DNA from 2 places in the Enterocloster clostridioformis genome. Region 1 is predicted to be linked to the other one. Evidence: predicted binding sites of a transcription regulator. Region 1 holds the regulator's gene; the other holds the start of a gene.
The links. The regulator HrcA, encoded in region 1, represses chaperone genes, less so after heat shock. The targets are predictions, from matches to a motif close to TGTTAGCACTCNNNNNNNNNGAGTGCTAACA.

Region 1 (3,914 bases):
AGCTTAGTTCCAAGAGGAAAATAATTTAAATCAGCGGAAATGGTGTGGTTTGGGGTGGGAACCATGCCGGAGTAGGTAAGGTTATGACCGCCGGAGCACTGTTCGCAGCCGCAGTATCCTGTGATGGTAAACCGTCCAAGGGATGTCTCCCTGGGGGCCGGAGCTTCCTCCTTCTCTTCTTTTTGGACGCCTGGTCCCTGGGATATATATTCCTCTTCATCAACAACAGAGGCTCTGTGGTCTTTGGATTCCCGGGAACCGGAGGTTTCCTGAGACTCCTGGACATCCTGGACTGAGTCCTCAGACGTATCTGATGTACCGGCCTCCACTACGGTCACATCCGTTCCCACGGGCTCGTCGGCAAATGCCGGAAAGGCCGGCGTGAGACTGAATGCAGCCATGGCTGCGGCCAGAAGGGTTTTCTTAAAGTAATGCATACAACGACCTCGCAATCTTATGACATTGTTATGGTTTTATATGTCCTATAAAGTTGTATCTTCATTATATTACAAAAATGTTACTTGTCAAGTTAAAATAATTAAGCAAGTGTTACAAGAGTATAAAAAGTGGAGAGAAAAAGCTGCGAATTTGGAATATTTATGTAAAAAGTGGAGGGAGAACTCCATTATCTAGTTGATATGAAAGGGAAATGGCACATGATGTGCCGGCGGGTGAAGGGAAAACGCAAATAATATGAAAAGAATTTGGATTTATCTCTTGACAAATGACTCCAGAAGGAATATATTATGGAATGTAGATGTTAGCACTCCCGAACGTCGAGTGCTAATAATTGAAGAAAGGAAGGTGAGCAGATGCCATTGGATGCGCTCCTGGACGACAGGAAGGTCACTATATTAAAGGCCATCATCAAGACATATCTGGAAACCGGAGAGCCAGTGGGCTCCAGGACCATTTCCAAATATTCAGACCTTAAGCTCAGCTCTGCCACCATCCGCAATGAGATGTCAGACCTGGAAGAGATGGGGTATATCATACAGCCCCATACCTCGGCAGGGCGGATTCCTTCCGACAAAGGATACCGGTTCTATGTGGACCAGATTATGCTGGATAAGGAGAGCGAGGTAACCGAGTTTAAGGAGATGATGGTCCAGAAGGTTGATAAGCTGGAACTGGTTCTAAAGAAGATGGCCCAGGTGCTGGCTGCCAATACCAACTACGCGACCATGATCAGCGGCCCCAGTTATCACAAGACAAAGCTTAAGTTCATCCAGCTTTCCAAGATGGAAAAGCATAAGCTTTTGGTGGTTGTGGTGGTGGAAGGCAATATCATCAAGAACACCATGATTGATATTGAGGATAATCTCAGCGACGAGGAGCTCCTTAATCTGAACATCCTGCTTAACAGCAGCCTGAACGGGCTGACCATAGAGGAAATCAATCTGGATGTCATCAGCAAGCTGAAGGGCGATGCGGGAAATCACAGCCAGGTGGTGGACCTGGTCCTGAACGAGGTGGCGGAAGCCATCAAGGCAGGGGAAGAGGATCTGCAGATTTATACCAGCGGAGCCACCAACATATTCAAGTACCCTGAGCTTTCGGACGGCGACAAAGCCAGCCAGCTCATTGATACACTGGAACATAAAGAAGTGCTGCAGGAATTTGTGGCGGAAGTCAATTCCGGTACAGAGGAAGAAGCGGGCATTCAGGTTTATATCGGTGACGAGAGCCCGGTGCAGTCCATGAAGGACTGCAGTGTGGTCACTGCCAATTACGATTTGGGAGGAGGCCTGCGGGGAACCATCGGTATCATAGGACCCAAGCGAATGGATTATGAAAAGGTTCTTGGGACCCTGCGCAATCTGATGAATCAGCTGGATACAGCATTTAAAAAAGATGAAAGGTGATAAGCTGTGAGTGAAGATATGAAAGACGAAGAGTTAAAAAAGGAAGACGAGGCCCTGAAGGCAGAGCGGGCAGGGGGAAAAGACCAGGCTTCTGGGACCGGGGAGGCAAAGGAGACGGAAGCTTCTAATGATATCCCGGAGACACAGGAAAGCACCCCGGAGGAAACAGAGGAAACAGAGGAGAGCACAGAGCAGGCGCCTGCCAGTGAAACGGAAGAAAAAAAAGGATTCTTTAAGAAGAAAAAGGACCCCAGGGATGAAAAGATAGAGGAGCTCACTGACCGGGTGAAGCGGCAGATGGCGGAATTTGAGAATTTCCGCAAGCGGACAGACAAGGAAAAGTCCGCCATGTATGAGATGGGAGCCAAGGACATTATAGAGAGAATCCTTCCCGTCATCGACAATTTTGAGAGAGGCCTGGCAACTGTGCCTGAGGATGCAAAGGAAACACCTCTTGCGGAGGGCATGGAGAAGATATATAAGCAGTTCCGGAAAACACTGGAGGAAGCCGGCGTGAAAGCCATTGAGGCAGTAGGCCGGGAGTTTGACCCCAACTACCACAACGCGGTGATGCATGTGGATGATGATAGCCTGGGAGAGAACATAGTGGCGGAGGAACTGCAGAAGGGTTACATGTACAGGGACAGCGTGGTCAGACACAGTATGGTAAAAGTGGCAAATTGACATACCCAATAACAGAAATATATTCCACTAAAAATAATCAGGAGGAAAAGACTATGAGCAAGATTATCGGTATTGACTTAGGTACGACAAACAGCTGTGTGGCTGTTATGGAAGGCGGAAAACCAACTGTTATTGCCAACGCGGAGGGCGTAAGGACAACACCATCCGTTGTAGCATTCACAAAGACAGGAGAGAGGCTGATTGGCGAGCCCGCAAAGCGTCAGGCAGTTACCAACGCAGATAAAACCATCTCTTCCATCAAGCGCCACATGGGAACGGACTACAGAGTAGACATCGACGGAAAGAAGTACACTCCACAGGAGATTTCCGCTATGATTCTGCAGAAGCTGAAAGCAGACGCAGAGAGCTATCTGGGAGAGACTGTAACAGAGGCAGTCATCACGGTTCCGGCCTACTTTAACGACGCGCAGCGCCAGGCTACCAAGGATGCAGGCAAGATTGCGGGCCTGGATGTAAAACGTATCATCAACGAGCCTACGGCGGCAGCCCTGGCTTACGGACTTGACAATGAAAAAGAGCAGAAAATCATGGTATACGACTTAGGCGGCGGTACCTTTGATGTTTCCATTATTGAAATCGGCGACGGCGTAATCGAGGTTCTGTCCACCAACGGCGACACCCGTCTGGGCGGCGATGATTTTGACAATGCAATTACAAACTGGATGATTTCCGAGTTCAAGAAGGCCGAGGGTGTGGACCTGTCCAATGACAAGATGGCTCTCCAGAGATTGAAGGAAGCAGCTGAGAAGGCAAAGAAGGAGCTGTCCACAGCTACCACCACCAATATCAACCTGCCATTCATCACCGCAACGGCCGAGGGACCAAAGCATCTGGATATGAACCTGACCAGGGCTAAGTTTGACGAACTGACCCATGACCTGGTAGAGCGCACCGCCATCCCGGTACAGAACGCGCTTAAGGATGCGGGCATCACTGCTTCTGAACTGGGCAAGGTGCTGCTGGTAGGCGGTTCCACACGTATGATCGCTGCACAGGAAAAGGTAAAACAGCTGACAGGCAAGGAGCCAAGCAAGTCTCTGAACCCGGATGAGTGTGTTGCCATCGGCGCTGCTATCCAGGGCGGCAAGCTGGCTGGCGATGCAGGCGCAGGAGACATCCTTCTTCTGGATGTAACACCTCTTTCCCTGTCCATCGAGACCATGGGCGGCGTGGCTACCAGACTGATTGAGAGAAATACCACCATTCCAACCAAGAAGAGCCAGATTTTCTCAACCGCAGCAGACAACCAGACGGCAGTGGATATCCATGTGGTACAGGGCGAGCGTCAGTTTGCAAGGGATAACAAGACATTGGGACAGTTCCGTCTGGATGGAATTCCGCCAG
Region 2 (3,914 bases), 2.3 Mb from region 1:
GCTGGAGGCATACCGGGAAAGGGCCGGTTTCTATCTCTCCACGGTGTCCAGGATTGACCAGAACATTCTCTATCAGTTTATAACCCAGGGATATTATGAGAGACATTTAAACCGCATGAGGGCCCTGTATAAGGGAAAACATGATGCGCTGATGACCGGGCTTAAGGAACTGGAGGACCGGTTCTTAATCAGGGGAGAATATGCGGGACTGCATGTGCTGCTGACCCACAGGCAGGGGGAGGCGGAGGAACGCCTGGTGGCCCGTGCGGCTGCCCTGGGAGTGAAGGTCTATGGAATATCGGGATGTTTCATACAGCCGGAGGCGAACCTGCTGGGGTCAACCGTTATGCTGGGATATGCAAGTCTCAGCGAGGAGGAAATCCGGAAAGGCACTAAACTTCTGGCAAAGGCCTGGACATTCTAAGACGCTGTTGGGATGCTAAAGGCATAAAGGGTGTGTCTGACGGAAAATATGTTTTATTGGCTGCAGAAGATAAGATAGCGAAGATAATGAGCAGGTCAACATGAAAGGAATGGTATACCATGAAGGGCAGGAATGACACACGGACAGATATGGCTGCTGCCGCCGCGTTTGCGGTGGTACTGGGAATCAGCGCCTTTTGGGGGCAGCATGACAGGGCCTATGACCAGGCCCATGGCCGGACGGGCAGCGCCTATGGCCGGATGTATGAACAGGCAGGTCCGGAGGATGAAAATGGAAATCCCGTGAGCAAGGCTGACGCTTATCCGGATACCGCGGGAGCTGTACAGGCGGCGGAGGGCCCAGGGGAGAACCCGGCCCGGCCCGGAGGGGAAGACGCAGAGATACTTCCGGACGTGACAGAATCCCAGAAGGCGGTTCTGGACGAAATCTTGGAGGCATTAGAGGCGCAGGATCTGGAGTCTGCCGCGCGGGTCATGGACCGCGGTGAGGAGGAGCTTCTTACGCTGTTTTATGAGGTCATGGACGGAACGCGGTATCTCTATGACGGCCAGTCATTCAGCCTGTCCATAGAGGGTAAGGGGCTGGTGCTCACCATGCCTAAGACACTGTATTACGGCGCCTTTAAGGCCGGCAGGCCGGAAGGAGATTGTACGGCCCTTCAGGTGGTTGAACTGGATGCCCCCAGGTATGATTACTCCCAGGGATTGTGGAAGGATGGTAAAATGGAGGGCGATGGCCATACAGGATACTGCTATTATGAGAACAGCCCCCAGGGGGAAGCCAGGGATGTGTGCAAGACCGGGAGATTTACCGGTGACAGGCTGGAGGGGGAGGTGACCTATACCACCCTGAACCAGGAGGGAGAGACATCCACCTGGAAGCTGGAAGTAAAGGACGGTACGGTACAGCTGGATGACCGTTGGATTCATATAGAGGAGCGTGGGGAGTATCAGCTCATGTCCCAGGAGGATGACAGCCACGCCTATATCATGGACGAGAAGCTGGCCGGACAGCCTGTGTGGATTAACCTTCTGGCCTGGGAGGAATAAAAGGATGAATGAAATACAGAATAAAATATAAAAAGCAGAAAGGCTCCGGGAATACGAAATCCTTATGTTCCCCAAGCCTTTCCGCTTTTTACACTGTTTTGGATAGTTCGCCTGGTATTAAGCCGCTGTGTTATTCCAGTGTATCTTCCTCGATGATGGCGGTAGAGGGGCCTGCTTCCTGTTTCTCAGGCTCCTCACTGCTGTCATCGTAATCATCTTCTGTAAGATCTCCAGAATCATAGGAGGAACTGCCGTCCATACGGCGGTAATCATAGAGGTCGTCCTCGTCCACATAGTCGTCGTCCAGGAAGCCCTCATCTTCGAACAAATCAGAATCATCAGCCTTATCCCTGGAGTGCTCATCCATGAAATCCGCTTTCTTTGTCTTCACGGTCTGCAGTGCAATCTGAGCCGTGTCCACGGCAGCGGAAACAGCCTCGTGGGCAGTGTCCGACAACAGGCTTCCGGCATCCTTAAGGACATTCTTCGTTGCCTGGGCCATATCTTTGGCAGCTACCTTGAATTCGTCCTTGCTGGAGGAAAGAGAGATGTAATTGCGGTCCAGGCTGCGTGCATCAATGGTGCGCTCCGTGCCGTCCTCGTCGGTTCTGTCCTCGCCGCCATCCTCGAATTCCCGGAAATCCTTTTCCAGCTCCCTGTGGTATGTCTTATACTGAAGTACGTAGGAAACGCCGGCAGCCACAGCACCGGTTACTGCTGCAAATGCTACGAATTTACCCCAACCTTTCTTTGCCATGCCAAAAACCCCTTTCTTGTAATGGTGATGCATAAAAGCTCCCCTATGGGTCATATTATGCCTTATTGTTATTATTGTAATACGAATGGAAAAAAAAAGAAACAGCTAATTGTAAAAAAACAATAAATTTAAAAGAAATTAGCACTCAACTCTTGACAGTGCTAATAACTGGTGATATAACATATCATGTGAGCAAAAGAAAGCAGTAAGAAAATGAAAACAAGAAAGAAAAATCAGAATATCGCGCAAGGAGGAATTCAATCATGAAGTTAGTACCATTGTTTGACAAGGTAGTGTTAAAGCAGTTAGTTGCAGAAGAGACAACGAAGTCCGGCATCGTCCTTCCGGGGGCTGCCAAGGAGAAGCCACAGCAGGCAGAGGTTATTGCAGTGGGACCAGGCGGAGTTATTGACGGCAAGGAAGTAACCATGCAGGTTAAGGCCGGCGACAAGGTAATCTATTCCAAGTACTCAGGAACAGAAGTAGAGATTGAGGATGAGAAGTACGTTATCGTAAAGCAAAACGATATCCTGGCAGTTGTTGAATAATAAATAAAACAGTAGAACATAGAATATTGGAGGTTGATGAAAGATGGCAAAGCAGATTAAGTATGGCGTAGAAGCCCGCAAGGCGCTGGAAGCAGGCGTTAACCAGTTGGCAGATACAGTGCGTGTTACACTTGGACCGAAGGGACGCAACGTTGTCCTGGATAAGTCCTTTGGCGCTCCGTTAATTACAAACGACGGCGTTACCATTGCAAAGGAAATCGAGCTGCAGGATCCATATGAGAACATGGGCGCGCAGCTGATCAAGGAAGTTGCTTCCAAGACCAACGATGTGGCCGGCGACGGCACCACCACAGCAACTGTTCTGGCTCAGGCCATGGTAAACGAAGGCATGAAGAACCTGGCAGCCGGCGCAAACCCAATCGTCCTGAGAAAGGGCATGAAGAAGGCTACAGACGCGGCTGTGGAAGCTATCAAGAAGATGAGCAAGCCAATCAACGGCAAGGATCAGATCGCAAGGGTAGCAGCCATCTCTGCTTCCGACGATGAAGTAGGAACCATGGTAGCGGACGCTATGGAGAAGGTTTCCAAGGACGGCGTCATCACCATTGAAGAATCCAAGACAATGAAGACAGAGCTTGACCTGGTTGAAGGTATGCAGTTCGACAGAGGTTACCTGTCCGCTTATATGTGCACGGATATGGATAAGATGGAAGCTAACTTAGACGATCCATACGTGCTGATTACCGATAAGAAGATTTCCAATATCCAGGATCTGCTTCCTCTGCTGGAGCAGGTAGTTAAGATGGGCGCAAGACTTCTCATCATCGCTGAGGATGTGGAAGGCGAAGCACTGACCACCCTGATTGTAAACAAGCTGAGAGGCACATTCAACGTAGTGGCTGTAAAGGCTCCCGGCTACGGCGACAGAAGGAAAGAGATGCTGCAGGATATCGCTATCCTGACAGGCGGTACTGTTATTTCCGAGGAACTGGGTCTGGATTTGAAGGATGCAACCATGGAGCAGCTGGGACGTGCAAAATCCGTTAAGGTTCAGAAAGAGAACACCATCATCGTTGACGGCATGGGCGACAAGGATGCCATTTCCGCAAGGGTATCCCAGATTCGCAAGCAGATTGAGGAAACCACCTCTGACT

Region 2: a site for HrcA is predicted at 2,388-2,418, ahead of LA360_RS12745 (co-chaperone GroES). Genes of this name have one in related genera too.

Annotation. Positions count from the first base shown of each region.
Region 1 is NZ_JAIWZC010000001.1:196,396-200,309, forward strand. Features, by position in the region: gene LA360_RS00865 (3D domain-containing protein) at 1-437, opposite strand, end outside; gene hrcA (heat-inducible transcriptional repressor HrcA) at 813-1,865, shown strand; gene grpE (nucleotide exchange factor GrpE) at 1,884-2,549, shown strand; gene dnaK (molecular chaperone DnaK) at 2,603-3,914, shown strand, end outside.
Region 2 is NZ_JAIWZC010000001.1:2,538,576-2,542,489, reverse strand. Features, by position in the region: gene pdxR (MocR-like pyridoxine biosynthesis transcription factor PdxR) at 1-424, shown strand, start outside; gene LA360_RS12755 (hypothetical protein) at 544-1,494, shown strand; gene LA360_RS12750 (hypothetical protein) at 1,625-2,284, opposite strand; gene LA360_RS12745 (co-chaperone GroES) at 2,515-2,799, shown strand; gene groL (chaperonin GroEL) at 2,843-3,914, shown strand, end outside.